Regions from separate parts of the Anoxybacillus suryakundensis genome, predicted to be linked through region 1. Evidence: riboswitches for the same ligand, from Rfam matches in the RefSeq annotation. Region 1 holds a riboswitch; each other region holds the start of a gene.
What was found. Region 1 has a riboswitch for cobalamin ahead of ASC42_RS03090 ((2Fe-2S) ferredoxin domain-containing protein). Riboswitches for the same ligand answer to the same signal wherever they lie in the genome.
Positions count from the first base shown of each region.

Region 2: it holds a riboswitch for cobalamin, as region 1 does, so the genes downstream of both, ASC42_RS01125 (ribonucleoside-diphosphate reductase subunit alpha) here and ASC42_RS03090 ((2Fe-2S) ferredoxin domain-containing protein) in region 1, are expected to answer to the same signal.
Region 3: it holds a riboswitch for cobalamin, as region 1 does, so the genes downstream of both, ASC42_RS04195 (ABC transporter substrate-binding protein) here and ASC42_RS03090 ((2Fe-2S) ferredoxin domain-containing protein) in region 1, are expected to answer to the same signal.

Region 1 is NZ_LIOK01000003.1:133,056-139,560, reverse strand. It holds gene ASC42_RS03110 (energy-coupling factor ABC transporter ATP-binding protein) at 1-430, opposite strand, end outside; gene ASC42_RS03105 (CbiQ family ECF transporter T component) at 414-1,136, opposite strand; gene ASC42_RS03100 (energy-coupling factor ABC transporter substrate-binding protein) at 1,129-1,398, opposite strand; gene ASC42_RS03095 (energy-coupling factor ABC transporter permease) at 1,395-2,147, opposite strand; gene ASC42_RS03090 ((2Fe-2S) ferredoxin domain-containing protein) at 2,144-2,506, opposite strand; cobalamin riboswitch at 2,648-2,828, opposite strand; gene ASC42_RS03085 (LacI family DNA-binding transcriptional regulator) at 2,914-3,948, opposite strand; gene ASC42_RS03080 (glycoside hydrolase family 31 protein) at 3,965-6,292, opposite strand; gene ASC42_RS03075 (alpha-amylase family glycosyl hydrolase) at 6,312-6,505, opposite strand, start outside.
Region 2 is NZ_LIOK01000001.1:229,678-236,182, forward strand. It holds gene ASC42_RS01115 (cytochrome ubiquinol oxidase subunit I) at 1-654, shown strand, start outside; gene ASC42_RS01120 (cytochrome d ubiquinol oxidase subunit II) at 669-1,706, shown strand; cobalamin riboswitch at 1,799-1,999, shown strand; gene ASC42_RS01125 (ribonucleoside-diphosphate reductase subunit alpha) at 2,109-4,388, shown strand; gene ASC42_RS01130 (flavodoxin domain-containing protein) at 4,400-4,891, shown strand; gene ASC42_RS01135 (ribonucleotide-diphosphate reductase subunit beta) at 4,845-5,882, shown strand; gene ASC42_RS01140 (diverged REC-like domain-containing protein) at 5,894-6,346, opposite strand; gene ASC42_RS01145 (DUF2325 domain-containing protein) at 6,343-6,505, opposite strand, start outside.
Region 3 is NZ_LIOK01000004.1:130,913-137,417, forward strand. It holds gene cbiB (adenosylcobinamide-phosphate synthase CbiB) at 1-309, opposite strand, end outside; gene ASC42_RS04185 (adenosylcobinamide amidohydrolase) at 316-1,758, opposite strand; gene ASC42_RS04190 (FecCD family ABC transporter permease) at 1,761-2,801, opposite strand; gene ASC42_RS04195 (ABC transporter substrate-binding protein) at 2,767-3,723, opposite strand; cobalamin riboswitch at 3,840-4,031, opposite strand; gene ASC42_RS04200 (ATP-binding protein) at 4,099-5,862, opposite strand; gene ASC42_RS04205 (response regulator transcription factor) at 5,859-6,505, opposite strand, start outside.

The DNA of each region.
Region 1 (6,505 bases):
TCGCCACCGCAAGTGATAACCATTTTTTTTGTCCAAGACTTAAATGATGTATCGGTATATCGCGCCACTTCTCAAGCGAAAACTGTTTCATAATTTGTGCCATTTGCTCGTGATTTCCTTCTAAACTAAGCGCTAGTTCTTCCTCAATCATCGGTGCTAAAAATTGATGTTCTGGGTTTTGAAAAACGACACCAACATGCTTTCGCAAATCTCGCCATTGCTGACGATCTGCTACTTTCTCTCCTTCCCAATACACATCCCCTTTGGTCGGTCGGTAAATACCGTTTGCATGAAGCAACCACGTCGTTTTCCCACAACCGTTTTTTCCAATGAGCGCATATTTTTTTCCTCGTTCAATTGTAAGCGACACCCCTTTTAACACGTGCGCTCCGTTTCGATACGTATAATGAACATTATGAAACCGTAGCATATAAGCCCTCCAAAATAAATAGAACAACAATTCCAATAAACGCTTCAATGATATACCTTCTTGGCAACTGTTCATCTGCACACATTGGAACAGCAAAAGAAACGTTGCGCGCCTGTTGTGCAATCATCATCGTCTCATAATGATGTAATGTTTGACGTAACAACTGTGCAACAGCTAGTGAAGCAAAGCGCCAATCCCGCTCCCCACATTTTATTTGCGCCGTAACAAACAGTTCTTTTGCTGTTTTTTCTACTATAAAAATAAAACGATACGTCAACAACAACAGTTCAATAAATGCTTTAGGAACGTGCCATTTGCTTAATGCGTGAGCAATACGAAAAAATGGCGTTGTGATCGCAAGGAAAAAGAGAACAAGAGAACTTGTAAACGCTCGTAAAAAAACTGTACTTACATATGAAAAGCTTTCACTTATGAAGTGAATTGCGCCATCAAATGAAAAAAGAAGCGGTATGCTACTTCCGAGAATAACGAGCGCTATGAGCATACAAACGCGTAAACAAACGCTCGAAGGCAAACGCGCATATCCAAGCAACCAAACGAGCAACCAAACGATAATGATTAAGCGGACAACATTCGTCCCAAGAAGCGCCCATATGAGCAAAATAAGCGCAAATATTAGCTTAAATGTAGCATTTAATTTCGAAAGACGATTCCGATACGCCCATTGATCAAGCCAACTAACCATTTCTCTTTCGTCCTTTATACAGTCCGATAATATATCCAATCACTCCAGCACCAAACGCAGCTTGTAAAGAAAATAATAACGTCTCTACTTCTCCACCCGGCGGTTCAAATACGACATCAAACCACGGTTCATAATGTGGTGCAATTTGTTGAATCATTTCTTCAGCAGCCGTATCCGCTCCGGCAAACTCTGTATTTTTGACAAACAAGAGCGGCAAAATGATTAAAAGTGCAGCAATGAATAACAATATCCGATCGCTCATTTAAAAAACACTCTCCTCTCCTCTAACACATCTAACTCTCGCTCCGAGTACGTATGCAAAAAGTTCCATACGACAACAGTAAGGAGTCCTTCCGTAATCGCAAGTGGTACTTGTGTCACCGCAAAAATTGAAGCGAATTTTAAAAATGCGCCCCATACGCCACTCGTTACATCTGGAAATGCTAGGGCGAGTTGAAACGACGTCATGACGTATGTCGCCAAATCAGCCATCATCGCCGCTAAAAAGACGGACATACGCAATGATATTCCACACTTTTTACATAAAACGAACAAGCCGTACGCAACGAACGGACCGACCACCGCCATCGAAAATGCATTCGCCCCAAGCGTCGTCAAACCACCATGCGCAAGCAAAAGCGCTTGAAACAATAATACTGCTGTACCGATGACCGTCATAACAAACGGTCCGAATAAAAGCGCCCCGAACCCCGTCCCTGTCGGATGCGAACTACTGCCTGTGACAGATGGAATTTTTAATGCCGACAAAACAAATGTAAACGCTGTAGCGAGTGCAAGGAGTAATTTCACCTCCGGCTTTTGTTTCATCAGATGCGTCATTGTACGTAAACCAATAAAGAAAAACGGTAAAAATAGCAACCACCAAATGAGCGCCCATTGCCAAGGTAAGAACCCTTCCATAATGTGCATCGCATATGCGGAAGGTGAAAGTGCAAATAAAATATAGACCGTAGCGCACATACTAACAATCCAAAACAACGGTTTCTTCACTTTTTCTTCCCCCTTGTCGCAACGCTATATTTAGGCATGACAAAGCCTTCATCGTATGTGTACGTCACATATTCATGCAACATTTCACCATCGCGTACATGTTTTCGTACGATGTCCTTTCCGATCTGCTCATTAACGGCACGATACCAAATGCCTTCAGGATAAACGATAACGACGCACGCATCTTCACAGCGACCGTTACATCGTGTCCGCGTTGTATGAACATACTCATGTAATTGTATCCTGTCAATTTCATCACGAATCGCTTGTGTCACCTCCTCTCCACCTTTTCGCATACAACTCCCTCCGTTACAAATCAACACATGATGTTTCGTTCCTTGTAAATCCCATGTCGCCATATATGTCGCCCCTTTTTAAAAAATAAAAAAGCACCTCTAGGTAGAGGTGCAGAAAAAACGAAAGATTCAAACAATAAAACTTTCACAATTGTTGTGTATTTTTCATCGTCCCCGCACGTCCACCTATATTCCCGTAGGCAGCCGACGTATCGCAAGCAGGCAGGTCTCCTGGCTTAGGTTCATCATCTCGTTGCGCCTTCCCAAAAATCAGTGGCATATTGCAACGAAACTCCCCATCACAGTGGCGGGTACCGCGACGGCTTTGCACCGTTCTTCCCTTTTAAGCATACGGACGTATGCACCGTACTTGCTTCATCGTATATTGTTTTTCAAAGAACACGAATGTTAAGAATATGATACACCATTTTTTTCTTCTCGCCTAGCCTGTTTTATAAAAAAGCACCTTCTCATTCAGAAGGCGCCTTATAGTAATCGCACGAAAATCGTTTCACGATCGTATGTGGAATGATGATTCGTTTAATCGGCTCATTTGGGTTTTCGATTTGTTGAATTAAATTTCTTGCCGCTTCAAAGCCAAGTTGAAAAATATGAATGTCTACCGATGTAAGCGGTGGACGAGAAATTTCCGATAAAAGCACGTTGTTAAAACTGACAATCGATACATCTCCCGGCACGCTTAATCCCATTTCAGCAAGCGTATTTAATACCCCAAGCGCCATCAAATCGTCGGCGACAACGAGCGCAGTTGGCGGTTCGGCAAGTGAAAGCAACTCTTTCATCGCTTCTTGTCCGCCTTCTTTTAAAAATTCTTCATGCACAATGTAATCTTTTCTGTATACAAGCCCTGCAGATTTTAACGCTTTTTCATAACCGCGCAAACGATCCATCGTCACAATAAGATTGACGTTTCCACCAACAAACGCGATGCGCTCATGACCAAGTTCAATTAAATATTCTGTCGCTTCGCGCGCCGCACGCACGTTATCGTTATCAACGTGCGTAATCTCCTCTGCTTTTTTATGCGGTTTTCCAATGACAACAAACGGCACATCTTCTTTTTGTAAATAAGCCATAATTTTATCGTTCGCACGCGAATACAGCAAAATTACACCATCGACGCGCTTTCCTTGCACCATATGCACAACGCCATCGTAAATTTCCGCTTCCGTTTCCCCTGTCGATAACTGCAACGCATATTGCCGATCATGCACCGCTTTGCTAATGCCGCGAATAACTTCTGGGAAGAATGGGTTTTGAAACGCTTTATCAGCTGAGCTCGGCATGACGAGCCCGATCACTTGCGTCGACTTATTTGCTAAACTACGCGCGATGAAATTCGGATGATAGCCAAGCTCTTTCATCGCCTCGCGCACTTTTTTCTTCGTTTTCTCGCTAATGCGCGGGCTATCTGCGATGACGCGGGAAACGGTCGATGGCGCCACATTTGCTCGCTTCGCTACATCTTTAATCGTTACTGTCATAAAAATCCCCCATCTCTTACAAAACAAACGTGTTTGTCGCTTCATCGATGACTCGTTGTTCCCCATTGACAACAATCGTTTTCGGCACGTCCCCAACAAACGAGACATGCAATTGCCATGTTGGTTGGTACGTCCCATCTGTTTTTACATCAAAATGAACGGTATGATCAACAAACGTTGCTCGAATATGCATGCGGATATATTCCCCTTTTTCATACGCAAACGTTGTTCCGTCATCATCATAAAGCGTGTATGTCGATGTTCCTTCTTTCATTGTATACACGTACAATGTCATTTGTTCATCAGCCATAGCGGTCGATAGCTTCACATCGGCGTGAGCAATCATCGCCCCTTCTTTTACATATATCGGCAAACGATCAAGCGGAGCTTCCACGATATACCGCCGACTACCTTCAAACACTTCTTTTGTCCAATAATCAATCCAACGTCCTTCTGGGAAGTACACGATACGATGCGCTGTATACGGACGCATCACCGGAGCGACCATTACTTCATTTCCAACCATAAATTGATCTGAGATGTTCCACGTTTCGCGATCGTTCGGATATTCCATCATCAGCGGGCGCATCATCGGCACACCTGTTTGATACGCTTCAAAGCATAACGAATATAAATGTGGCAACCATTCGTATCGCAATTCAATATATCGTTTTACGATTTGTTCGTATGTTTCCCCAAATGCCCACGGTTCTTGCCGAGCAAAATCAATCGCACAATGATTGCGAAAATACGGGAAAAATGCCCCAACTTGCGTCCATCGAACGAGCAGTTCTCCATTCGCATCATGTGCAAACCCACCGACATCTGCCCCGCAAAACGCCACTGCGGATAATCCTAAGTTTAAGCACATCGGTATCGACAGCTCAAGATGCTCCCAAAAGCTACGATTATCGCCTGTCCATACAGCTGCGTAGCGATGAATACCGGCAAATCCTGCGCGCGTCAACACAAACGGGCGTTTTCCTTTCAGTTGCTTTTTCAATGCGTGATACGTCGCCTCTGTCATCATCATCCCGTATACGTTATGCACTTGGCGATGCGTTTTCCATCCGTCATGGACGACTTGTTCATCCATCGTTTTTGTCTCGTTAAATACCGATGGCTCATTCATATCGTTCCAAATTCCTTCAATGCCGATGTCCGTATAAAACGTATGCTGCTCGCCCCACCATTTGCGCACTTTTTTCTTTAAAAAGTCTGGAAACACGCTCGTCCCCGGCCAAACGTCTCCTTTGTACAACGTTCCGTCAGCATATTTACAAAAATAATCTTTTTGCACTCCATCACGATACGTATCATACTCCGCGTCAACTTTCACGCCCGGATCAACAATCGGCACGATATGAACCCCTTGTTCCTTTGCATATTGAACGAGCGATTGCGGATGTGGAAACCGTTTTTGATCAAACGTAAAAACACGATATTCATCCATATAATGAATGTCCAAATATACTGCATCAAGCGGAATGTGTTTCGCCCGAAACGTATCGATGAGTTCACGCACTTCCTGCTCTGTTTCATAACTATAACGCGATTGATGATACCCGAGCGCCCATTTCGGTGGCAGCGGCATACGTCCAACAAGATGCGTATATTGCGCTAACACATCTTTCGGATGCGACCCAGCAAACACATAATAATCAAGCGCTCCCCCATCTGATGTAAACGTATAAAACGATTCATGACGTAAATCAAACGTCGTTTTATACGTATGATCGAAAAAAATGCCGTGCGCATGCCCGTTTTTTAACACCATCATATACGGATGCGACTGATATAACGGGTCTGTTTCTAAATTGTGCGGCGCATACACATCCGTATTCCACATCGTCCATACTGCACCGCGCTTATTTAACACACCTGTTTTTTCTCCTAATCCATATACGACATCGGTCGGGGTGAGCGCATGTGTACACCGCATACGCCCTTTCGCTTGAAAACATACAGGTTGTTCATCGCGCACAAGCAGCGTTCCTTCATTGTCGTATATCGCTAACCGAAACGGGCTTCGCTCGATGACGACCGTTAATCGTTTTGTCTGCAACTCCCAGCCATCTTTTCCTTCACGAACGTGCACGTCTACTTTTTCTGGCGTTGCGATGACCGCTGGGCTAACGGAATCGTACTTCCCATCGAACGGATCGATCGTCACCCGAACGATATCGCCACGATAAAAATGAATATTAACAACTGCTTCGTCGCACGTCAATGCAAATATTTGTTTTTTACCTTCAATTTTTTGCACATCTCCAATCGGTTGCCACACTTCTTTTTCGTCCGCTTGATCGATCGGTCGAATCGCAAAACTCGTATCTTCTAGCATGTTCTCTCCTCCATCATCATCATGCTTTTCGTTTTTTCGCTAAGTATAAAAACAGTCCAAATGCTGTATATACCGCAAGAAGTGCCGCGATAAACGGAATGTTTACCCCTGTTTTTGGCGCAAGTACGTAAATTTCTGCCGTTTCACGATCTAAAATGATATCATACTTCCCATCTTTGCTGCGTACTAAATCTCCTGCAAGCAACCCGCGCA
Region 2 (6,505 bases), on a different contig from region 1:
GTCGGTGGTGTGTTTTCTCTATTAACGGCGATCAACGGGCATGAATCAGCGCAACTCCTTCATGAGTATCAACCTGAAAAATTAGCCGCTGCCGAAGGATTGTTTGAGACACAGTCGCACGCCCCCCTCGTTATCGGTGGTTTTACAGATCGCGAAACACAAACGGTAAAATGGGGCATTGAAATTCCCTGGCTGCTTAGCTTTTTAGCTGGTAATCGATTCGATACCGTCGTTGTCGGATTAAATGATTTCCCTGAAGAATGGTGGCCTCCTTTATTCGTCCATACACTTTTTAACGCAATGGTCGGGATTGGCATGTTTCTGCTCCTTCTTTCGATCGTCGGATTCATTTGGCATCGAGTAAAAAAACAACACATATTTCCGAACTGGTTTATGTGGACGATCGTTACCGCCGGTCCCCTCGCCCTTCTCGGCATTGAATTTGGTTGGATTTTTGCTTGCACAGGCAGGCAACCGTGGGTTATTTATCGCATGATGACAACTGCAGAAGCTGTGACTCAATCAACAAATTTAGGAACACTTTTTCTTTTATTTACGTCCATTTACGTATTTTTACTTGTAGCCGTCGTGCTCGTCTTACGTTCGTACTTCCGCCGTCACCCGATTGAACAACATTTATCGACACACATGTAGAAAGGAGCAAGATGATGACAGATGAATTAATTGCTATTTCGATTTTATGGGGATTTATTTTTATTTACGCCGTCATGGCGACGATGGACTTTGGAGCTGGTTTTTGGTCGATGGTATATATGAACCGCCCTCAAACGAAAGCGACGAAAATTGCCAATCGATATTTGTCACCGACATGGGAAGTGACAAATGTATTTATCGTCGCGATCGTCGTGGCGCTCGTTAGCTTTTTTCCAGGAGCCACGTTTATGCTCGGCACAATTTTACTCATTCCTGGAAGCATCATTTTACTTTTGCTCACTATTCGCAGTGCGTTTCTCGTTTTTTCACACGTTGCTCCTAAGTATGAAAAAGTGCTCGTTTACATTTCTGGTATAAGCGGTTTGCTTATTCCAGCCTTTTTAATTAGCGTCTTACCCATTACACATGGATCTTTCGTTGAAACGGTTAATGGCGTCAGTCACCTTCGTCTAGACCGTCTATTTACAAGCCCACACGAATATGCATTCATTGCCTTTGCTATAACAAGCACACTTTTTCTTTCTTCACTTTTATTGGCGGATTACTCGAACGAAGCAAATGAAACCGAAGCCTATGCCATTTATCGTCGCGATGCGCTCATTATCGGGCCATTTGCTCTCCTCTCTTCAATTTTAATTATGATCACGATGCGAAGCGAAGCGCGTTGGTTGTATGATGGGATGATTGCGTATTGGCCATGGCTTGCCGCTTCTGTCGCACTATTTCTCGTGGCTGGTTTAGCTCTTTTTCTTCCTTCATGGAAAAAGAAAAACGGACGTGGAATGCCCCGCCTTGCAGTTGTAGCAATTGTATTACAATATTTTTGTGCAAGTTACGCATATGGAAAAGCTCATTTACCATACATGATTTATCCAGATATAACAATCGAGTCTGGATTTACACATCCGAATACGTTTCGTGCCCTTTTCGTGACGTATATTGTCGGCTTTGCAATTTTATTTCCAGGTTTCATTTATTTTTGGCGACTGTTTATGAAAGATCGGCGCTATTTAGCAAATGATGAAAAATAATGATTGCAAATGTTGAAATTTTTCGTTATAGTTTTAAACGTAAACCTTTTTATACAATATATTGTGATAAAAAAACAAAAAATAACTATATATTGAAACCAGCAAGTGAAGGTGTCCCAATGGACTTAATAGGGAATCTGGTGCGAATCCAGAGCTGTCCCCGCAACTGTGTGCGCAGACGAAATGGAAACAACACCACTGTATACGTCAGCTGTTTGTGGCACGTATATGGGAAGGAATCCAAAGTAGGAAGAAGCGCGAGTCAGGAGACCTGCCTTCCTTGTATCGTTTCATATTCTTCGGGGATTGAGAAGATGAAACGATGGTGAAAGCACGCCTTTTTCCATCGTTTCATCCGCTCAACTAGGGCGGATTTTTATTTTTTAGGGGAAGGGATGTTGGATGATGCACATAAAAGAGCAGCAGGAAGTAAATGAAGAGACGATTCGAAGTTTGTTATTTCATATTTTCAAAGACTTTCCACACTTATCAAGCGAGCGATACGTTGAACGTACCGTACGCTCGCTTGTCCACACGCGAAATTACAACGATATAATAAATAAACTTATTTTAAATGCGCTTGACGAAATTACCGTGGAGCAACCTGATTGGACGTTTGTTGCAGCACGTCTTTATTTACAACAATTATACAATGAAGCTGCTATAAATCGCGGCTACGATCGATTCGAAACATATGGCTACTTTTATGAGTTGCAAACACAGCTCGTCGATCTCGGCATTTACGATCCTTTTGTACTTGAACGGTATACGAAAGAGGAACTACAAGAAGCAGGGACATGGATCGATCCGAAAAAAGACGAGCAATTTACATACATCGGGTTAAAAACACTTGTTGATCGTTATTTAGCGAAAGGTTATAGCGGTGAAATTTACGAACTGCCTCAAGAGCGTTTTTTAACCATCGCGTTAACATTAATGGCGCATGAACAGCCAACGAAACGAATGGCACTCGCTAAAGAAGCATATTGGGCATTATCCAATCAATATATGACGGTGGCTACACCAACATATGCAAACGCAGGAAAATCATACGGACAGTTATCCAGTTGTTTTATTGATACGGTAGATGACAGTTTAATCGGTATTTATGAATCGAATACAGACGTCGCTCGTCTATCTAAAGGCGGAGGCGGAATTGGTGTATATTTAGGAAAAATTCGCGCACGTAACTCGGATATTAAAGGTTTTAAAGGGGTATCGTCTGGCGTCATTCCATGGATGCGCCAATTAAACAATACGGCTGTATCGGTGGACCAACTTGGTACACGTCAAGGGTCTATCGCTGTATATTTAGACGTTTGGCATAAAGATATTTTCTCTTTTTTAGATGCCAAATTAAACAACGGGGATGAACGTCAAAAATGCCACGACTTATTTTATGGCGTCTGCATTCCTGACTTATTTATGGAACAAGTCGAAAAACGCGGGGATTGGTATTTGTTCGATCCACACGAAGTGAAAAAGGTGATGGGTTGGAAAGATAAAAACGGCAATCCGCTAGGTCTTGAAGATTTTTACGATGAACAAAGAGGATGTGGCTCCTTCCGCGAAAAATATGAGGAGTGCGTCAATCATCCACAATTAACGAAAGAGCGCGTTCCTGCGATTGAAGTGATGAAACGAATTATGAAATCTCAATTAGAGACAGGAACACCTTACATGTTTTATCGCGATGAAGCGAACCGAATGAATCCAAACAAACATGCAGGCATGATTTATTCAAGTAATTTATGTACAGAAATTATGCAAAATATGAGTCCAACAACCGTCACAAAAGAATATACACAAGATGGCGAAATTATTATCCATAAAAAACCTGGCGATTTTGTTGTCTGCAACTTATCTAGTATTCATCTTGCTCGCGCGGTTCAAGACGGTGTACTCGAACGGCTCATTCCGATTCAAGTGCGCATGTTAGATAACGTGATCGACTTAAACGAACAGCGAATTGAAGTGTTGCAAGCGGTGATGACAAATAAAAAATATCGCGCCATCGGTTTAGGGGCGTTTTCTTGGCATCATTTATTAGCGTTAAAAGGGATCAAATGGAATAGCGAAGAAAGTGTTCATCTTGCGGATCAATTGTTCGAAAAAATCGCTTATTTAACAATTCAAGCAAGCATGGAATTGGCAAAAGAAAAAGGAGCCTATCCAGCTTTTGAGGGGTCTGATTGGCATACAGGAACATATTTTGAGCTTCGCGGTTATCATTCGCATGATGATTTAGACTGGGACGGTTTAAAACAACAAGTGATGAAGCATGGTATTCGTAACGGTTATTTAATGGCTCCTGCACCAAATGCTTCGACTTCCGTTTTAGCCAATGGAACAGCGTCATGCGACCCTGTATTCAATCGTTTATATTTTGAGGAAAAGAAAAATTACAAGATTCCTGTGACTGTACCAGATTTAAATGCAAAAACATTTTGGCTTTACGAAAATGCCTATGAAGTCGATCAAAAAATGAGCATTCGTCAGAACGCAGCAAGACAAAAACATGTCGATCAGTCTTTAAGCTTTAATCTTTACGTCTATAACACCATTAAAGCAAAAGATTTGTTAGATTTGCACTTAACGGCATGGAAAGAGCGTTTAAAATCAACGTATTACGTTCGCAGTACCGCCGTAACAATTGAAGAATGCGACGTTTGCTCATCTTAGGGGGAAAAATGATGAACGTTCTCATTTGCTATACATCGAAAACAGGAAACACGAAAGAAGTCGCTTTGTTGATTGAGGAAGCTTTTCATTCACATGGACATGCCGTGAAAACGATGAATATTGACCATGTTTTTGCTATCGAATCACTCATCCATGAAGCGCATCTCCTTCTATTCGGTTCATATACATGGGGAAATGGACAACTTCCACATGAAATGAGGAGAATGCTTCGTTTTCTTATTAAAGAACGAAAACTTACTCTGCCTCCTGTTGCGCTATTTGGTACAGGAGATCAAATGTGGCCATATTATTGCCGTGCAGTTGATGAAATGGCATACCATTTACGAAAAGTCACACCAGTGCTCGGCATGCTAAAAATTGAGCAATCGCCACGCGGACATCAACAACATTTGCCGGCTTTGTTCGTACAACGACTACTAGAGGAGGTCGAACGTTTTGTTATTGACGAAAGTGAAGTTGTTGGAACCGTCGCATCCAAATAAAGCAACAAGCATTATCAATGGAAAAGCAAGCGGCATTTTAAACTGGAATGATATTAAGTATAGTCACTTTTATGACATATATAAGATGCTGCTAGCAAACTTTTGGACACCATTTGAAATTAACATGTCTGACGATATTAAACAATGGCACGCGTTAAGCGAGCGAGAGCGCGATGCGTTTTTACACATTATCGGCCTGCTTTCAATTTTAGACTCTGTTCAACCGAACTTTATTGGAGCGATGAAAGAATATATTACTGATCCGAGCGTCAAAGCTATTTTTTCGATTATCGAACAGCAAGAAGTGGTCCATAATCAATCATACTCGTACGTCCTTGCTTCGATCGAAAAATTATCCGAGCAACATCGCGCTTTTGAAATGGCGCGTACGAATCCGCACATTTATAAACGAAATGAGCACGTTATTCGCGTATATGAAGCATTTCGTGAACAACCGACTGTTGAAACATTTTGCCGAGCCCTCGTCGCTTCACTCGTATTAGAAGGAATTAATTTTTACTCTGGTTTCGCCTTTTTTTACAATTTAGCCCGAAATCAAAAAATGTTAAAAACATCAACAATGATTAGCTATATTAATAAAGATGAGCTATGCCATAGCTACTTTATTTCTCAACTCGTACGCGCTGTCCTATGGGAAAATCCACATATTGATGAAGATGGAGCGTTTTCTGCGTGGATATATGACTATATCGATGAAGCGATTCGTTACGAAGCAGAATGGTCGCGCTTTGTGTTGCGCGATATGGATGGCATTGATGTCATTGAAATGGAAAAATATATTGAATATCTTGGAAATAAGCGATTGCGTATGCTCGGCTTAGATGATCGATACGATGCAGATGAAAATAGTATGCCTTGGATTCGTGTCTTTAGTGATGAAAATGTGAACTTAGGCAAAACGGACTTTTTCGAAGCACGTCCACGTTCATATACAAAAACGACAGATATTAATGGATTTGATGAATTGTAAAACCGGGTGAATCACCCGGTTTTTTTACAATATGTCTCACTTGCAAACGTAACATACGATAAACGGTTTTTCATTATGTGATATATTCGTACTGTTTTCGGTTTGTGACCGAAATGATTTTCAAATTGTTGGAATGCATCGAATAAAGAAATACGATCAACAACAAAAACGTCCATACATAACGGTGCAACTCCTATGTGAGACGTACATGATGCGGTAATAAAGGCATCACGAGCATCTAATATGTGAACAAAGGACTGATCGTTCGCAACGAAACGAAGCAAGTAATCCGTCATTTGTGCAATCGTTTTATAATATGTAACGGGAGAATCAAAAGAAGCGATCGAAAACGATGATGTTGCCCGTTCAATTCCTTTTAGCAACGTAAGCGATGAACGATGGGGTGAACATATGCTGTAATGATAAGCTAACACTTCATTCAAAAACGATTGCCACAATGTCATCTCACTTCCTCCATTTGCTGAATGACGGATTGGATGGAACTCCATGAACGTTTCACAAAATAAATTGGCTTATGTTGGTCTTTTGCTTTTTGTTTAATGACTTTGGCTAAATTATGGTTAATATAATCCGTCATAACAAATACCATATCAACGTGCTCA
Region 3 (6,505 bases), on a different contig from region 1:
ACTGTATGCGGCTTTTGCTAAGCTTGTCGGAGCAATAGAAACAAAAATGATCATCGCTTCGATAAACATGCCAACTAAAAAAGAAAGCCGATACGCAACAGTAATGACACTATAGCTCACGACAAGCGTAAGCGCACAAACGACAAAAAGCGTGAGTAACCCTTTTCCTTTTCGCCACTTTCCTTTATTCAAGCGACGATCCATATACGTAATCACTTGTCCGATCCAACAAACAGGATGAAAGCGATGAGGATCAGCGAATATGCGGTCAAGCAAAAGCGCAAGTAATATAGCCCACACGTGCATCACCGATTCTCACCTCTTTCGTTCATTATAGCGATCGATTGCCATTTGTGTAGCTTCATAGACGAAACGAGCAAGCTGTTTGCCGATCAGTGTAATCGTTCCTGCATATTCATAATATGTACCTTGTTGTGATGCAGCAATGGCAGTACAATCTGTTGATGTGCCTGTTGCGATTGTATTTGTTTGTGTATCAACGACTTGTTTATCGTACAGAGCCTTTGTTTTTGCTTCTGTTACAGTCATTAACGCTTGCACAAACGCTGCTTCTGATAAATGGGCATCAATAAAAACAAACGTATTAATTGTTCCAGGAGAAGCGATCACATCCGTTCGACGCCACGCATTCGCACTATCAACGGCATTTCCCACCCCAGCAGTTACCGCAACAAAAAGGCGAACGGGTTCATAAGCGGATGTAAACACAACATCTCTTACATCAACCGCTGTCATCATCCCAACGGTCCATTGCTCATCAAAACCTTGTTGTCGCAAAAATTCAATCATCTCTTGTGCAGCATCGTCACAACGGTAGTCCAGTGAAACATGGCGATTCACAAAAGTCGTTGCCCAACGCGTGCCACCGCCAACGATGGCCGAAGAAAGCACTTTAAACGGTTTTATCGTTTCAATGACAACCATCGTTTCATGTTGTGTGACGTGCCATGGCACATCGTCAATCGGTTGTTCTAAAAACGGAACGAACGTTACAAGCGGTTTCGGTAATACAGGATGTTCATGTCGTTTCATACATGTATCAAATACGCTCTCAATCATGGACTCGTTCAACAACTCTCTCGGTGTTCCACACGCAACTGCCTTTCCATCTCGCAAAAAAAGAAGACGATCGCAATATAGCGATGCGATATTTATATCATGAAAAATAGCAACAACCGTAAGCTTCGATTGCTTTAATAAATTTAACAACTTGAACTGTTGCGCCACATCCATATGGTTCGTTGGTTCATCTAGTAATAATACGCGCGGTTGTTGTGCTAACGCACGTGCAAGCGCCGCTCGTTGACGTTCTCCGCCGCTTAATTGCTCTAGGAAAACATGTTGTTTATGCGCTAATGTCACACAACGAAGTGCTTCATCAACAACTTGATCATCTTCCTCCGTCCATTTAGGAAAAAGAGTAGATTGGTAAGGATAGCGACCAAGCTCAACCATTTCTTTGACTGTATATCCAAACGAAACGTCTATATGTTGAGGCAACGCAGCAATGAGTTTAGCATATTGTTTCGGTTTATACGTTTCAATATGTCGTCCGCAAACAACAATACTTCCTCGTTGTAACTGCAGTTCTCGACTTAACAGTTTCATTAACGTTGTTTTTCCGCTTCCGTTCGGCCCTAAAATACCAAAAAACTCCCCTTCATGAACGGTAAATGAAATATGGTGTAATACTTGCTTTTCCCCATATTGATACGAAACGTCTTTCACATCAATCATGTTCATCCCGTCTTCCGTTTTAAACTTTTAAATAACAACATCGCAAATAACGGTGCTCCAATCAACGATGTAATGACTCCGATCGGCAATTCCCGCGGTGCAACAATCGTTCGCGCCACGACATCTGCTAATACTAAAAACGCGCCACCATATAAAAAGGAAAGCGGCAACAATTTTCGATGATTCGCCCCACAAATCAAACGAGTCATATGCGGAATGACCAGTCCGACAAAGCCGATCGTTCCCGATACAGCTACCGCTGCGCCTGTAAGTAGTGAGGCGCTAAGTAAAATGAATAACTTTTTTTGTAATACATGTACACCAATGTTTGCGGCTGCCCGCTCTCCAAATGAAAAGGCGTTTAACTCGCGAATATGTATAAATAAGCCGAGACAGCCGATGATAAAAAACGGTACAAATAAAGAAACATATGGCCAGCCGCGCATCGCGACACTTCCCATTAACCAACTGATAACTTGACGCAATTCCTCACCGCTAAAGGCAACCATAAGTGAAATAACAGAGCCGAAAAACGCATTCATGATAATACCGATTAAAACAATTGTTTCAATTCCCATATTGCGTTCAGCAAGCCGAGCAAATAACAAAACAAACAATAACGTCACGAGCGCAAACATAATGCTCACAATCGGTAACGTAAAACGACCGAGAAACGACAAATGAAGCTGAAAAAAGAAAACGATGACCGCTCCAACAGCTGCACCAGATGATACACCGATCGTATACGGATCAGCTAAAACGTTTTTCAAAAGACCTTGAAACGCTACCCCTGCAAGTGCTAGTGCGGCGCCAACTAAAAAAGCGAGCACAACTCGTGGTAAGCGAATAGAAACAATAATTTGCGAAATGGCCGCGGGAACATTTGTAGATGTATGAAACGTATGATGCAACAACGTTTCCCATATAGAAGAAAAGGGAATCGATTGTGATCCAATCGATATCCCTAATAATAATGCAACGATCGCAACGATTGATGCAGTAATGTAATTATTTAAAAATGTCTGGATAAACGACTTTGGCAATTTCTTCGACCCCTTCAACTAAACGTGGCCCTGGACGAGAAACTAAATCAGAATTGACATCGTATACTCGTTTATTTTTAATCGCAGGAACTTCTTTCCATGCCGGACGAGCGAGCACTTGCTCGACAGCGTTTGGCGTATAATAGCCATACGTCGTAATAATGACATCTGGATTTAATGCCACCGCATCTTCTTCAGTAAACATCGGCCATCCTTCTTGATCACCTGCTGCGTTTTTCGCGTGAATGATCGTTAACATTTCATCCATAAATGTTCCTTTTCCTGCTGTATAAATTTCTGGTGCAGGAGAAACTTCGACCCAAACTGTCGCTTCCTCTTTTACTTCTTTCGCTTTTTCAGCAATCGTATCAATTTTTTGTTTCATTTGCTGCACAACATCCGCTGCTTCTTTCGCTTTCCCTGTCGCTTTCCCGATGAGCTCAATGGACGCATATACGTCGTTGAACGACGTCGCATTTGGCACGACAATGACCGTAATGCCTGCATCTTTTAACTGCTTTAACCCTTCTTCAGCATTGTGGGCACTAGATGCATGCGCAAGCACAACGTCTGGTTGAAGCGAAATAATTTTTTCTACATTAAATTCCATGCCACCAATTTTTTCTTTGTTTTTCACATCTTCTGGATAATTATCAAAATCGCTGACACCGACAATTTTGTCACCAAGCCCTAACGCGTATGCAATTTCTGTATTGCTCGGAATGAGTGAAACGATTTTTGTCGGTTCTTTTTCAATCGTGACATCACCAACCGCATCTTTGACGGTCACTGGAAAAGCAACTTCCTCTGTTTTCGTCTCTTGTTTTGTTTCTTTCGCTGGCTCTGCGTTACTGTTGCACGCTGCTAATCCGAGCGTCAACACGAGTGCCAAAAGCCACATGTACTGTTTCCATTTTTTCATGATTTTACCCCCTTTTATGTATAAAAATAAAAAGCTCACTCCAAATGGAATGAGCTGGAAACAACAAAAGATAATAACTCCTCTTGTCGTTTCGCTATCTCACTCCCCGAAGACGCGAATGACGATGCAAAAAGGCAGGTCTACTGACTTATGCGTCATCCTACTTTGAAGCCTTCCCATACGAATCGTACAGTGGCATATTTCATTTCGTCAGCACTTACAGTTGCGGGGACAGTTCTGGACTTGCACCAGATTCCCTATTAAGTCTACTAGGTCGCCCGTTCGACACCTTTTTGCAACGGATGTATGTAATTATCGAACAATTTTTACGTTTCTATCATAACGAAAAATATGATGAATAGCAACAAATTTTTTCTATTTTAATGGCAATGCAAATGTAAATGTCGTTCCTTCTCCGAGTTTGCTATGAACAGTAATTGTTCCTTTATGCGCTTCGACGATGTTTTTCGCAATCGCAAGACCTAATCCCGTGCCTGAGCGACCGCGCGTACGTGCTTTATCCGCTTTATAAAAACGCTCAAATACAAACGGTAAATCTTCTTCTGGAATACCTGTACCAGAATCTTGTACGGAAATGCGTACTACTTCTTCATCCGCAGCGACAATGACACGCACTTCCCCACCATCGTCTGTATGACGAAGAGCGTTATCAATTAAATTCGTCATCACTTGTTCAATGCGATCGGGATCAAACGAAACAACGAGTTCATCGTTCATGTCAACAAGCAAACGAACCCCTTTTTCTTTCGCCAGCCCTTGAAATTTATGAATGATACGTTCAATATACGGTCGAAGGGACACTTGCTCGTGATGAAGCGTTAAATGGCCAGCTTCCATGCGCGCTAAATCAAGCAAATCATTGACGAGGCGTCCCATGCGCAACGACTCATCATAAATGACTTTTGCTAATTCTTTTTTCTCTTCATCTGTCGCTGCAATATCATCGACAATTGCTTCGCTATATCCTTGTAACATCGCAATCGGCGTGCGCAATTCATGAGAGACATTGGCGATAAAATCTTTGCGCAACTTATCTAATCGTCGTTCTTCCGTCATATCGCGAAGCACCGCAACCGCTCCGCGAATGACCTTGCCGTTGTATAACGGCGTTATGACAATAACCCAATTGCGACCTTGTAACGCCATTTCTATCGCTTGTTCCTTCTCTTCCGTTACCGCCGTCTTAAACAACTCATTCACTTGTGGAGGAAGTGGCGATAAATCGTCGCGCTGCCCTTGTTCGTAATACCACGCTTGTAAAAATCTATCAGCAGGCGGATTTGTAATGAGCACTTCGCCATTTCGATTGAGCGTGATAACACCATCTGCCATGCTACTTAAAATGCTTGCTAATTGCTCTTTTTCTTGGTTTAACGCATTAATATGAAATTGCAGTTGCCGACCCATTTGATTAAATGCCATCGCAAGTTCCCCGATTTCGTCATGGGTGACGATCGGCACTTTAGAATCAAATTTTCCACGTGCGATTTCAAATGCCACTTGCCTCATTTTTCGAAGCGGTGCTGTAATGCGTGTAGACAAGAAAAATGCGAACACCGTCGTTAGTACAATCGCAATAAATGCCGCAAGAAAAATAAATTTCGTCGTTTGTTTTGTCGTTTCTTCTACTGCTTTTAACGATTGATACACGAAAACAGCACCGTTTCCATTAGATGTTTGAAGCGGGACGCCGACAATAAATAGCTCGTTATATTCATTGTTTCGCATCGTTTGATTTGGCGTCAGTGTTCGTTTTACCACTTTTTCCCCATTAAAAACACGCGATAACTGCCTATCTTGCTGAATAAACGAGAGCGGCAAATCAGCAAGCTTTTCATTCGGTGAGTACCAATAATGACGATCATCAACAATGATCATGAGCTTCGAGACGTCATCAACCATCGTCCAGGCAATGGAACGTGCAAATTGTTCATCATGTTCCGCCACGACACGAGCCACTTTTACTGCTTGTTGGGTTAATTGATCTCCTGTCTTTTCTAAATAATATTTTTCAAAAAAACCAAGTAACAAAACTGTTAAAATAAAAAGGACGAAAGCAACGAGCAACAAAATGGTCAGCCATAGTTTGCCAACTACACTACGCCATAATGCCATCATTCATTCACGACCTCAAATTTGTACCCGACACCCCAAACGGTGACAATCATTTTAGCCGCAGCAGGCGACACTTTATTTAGTTTTTCGCGCAATCGTTTGACATGCGTATCGACTGTGCGTAAGTCGCCAAAAAACTCGTAATGCCATACTTCTTTTAACAACTGTTCACGATCAAACACTTTATCTGGCGATTTCGCTAAAAAGTGAAGCAACTCGTATTCTTTCGGAGTTAAGCTTACTTCATGTCCATCCGCTGTGACACGATGAGCATCATGATCAATTGTTAAATGTGGGAAAACAAGCACATCTCGCGCAGTCGTATCCGTCGGTACATACGGAGAGTTTGCGGTACGACGAAGCAATGCTTTAACACGAAGCACCACTTCACGTGGGCTGAACGGTTTTACAATATAATCGTCCGTTCCTGCTTCAAATCCTTGCACGCGGTTTGCTTCTTCTCCTTTTGCTGTTAACATAATGACAGGCGTTGCTTTTTTCTCCCGTAGCTGTTTACATACTTCAATGCCATCTTTTCCTGGTAACATAAGATCCAGTAAAATTAAATCATAATCATTTTCAAGCGCTAACGCTAGCGCATCTTCGCCGTTTTCTGCCTCATCAATGACATATTGCTCACGTTCTA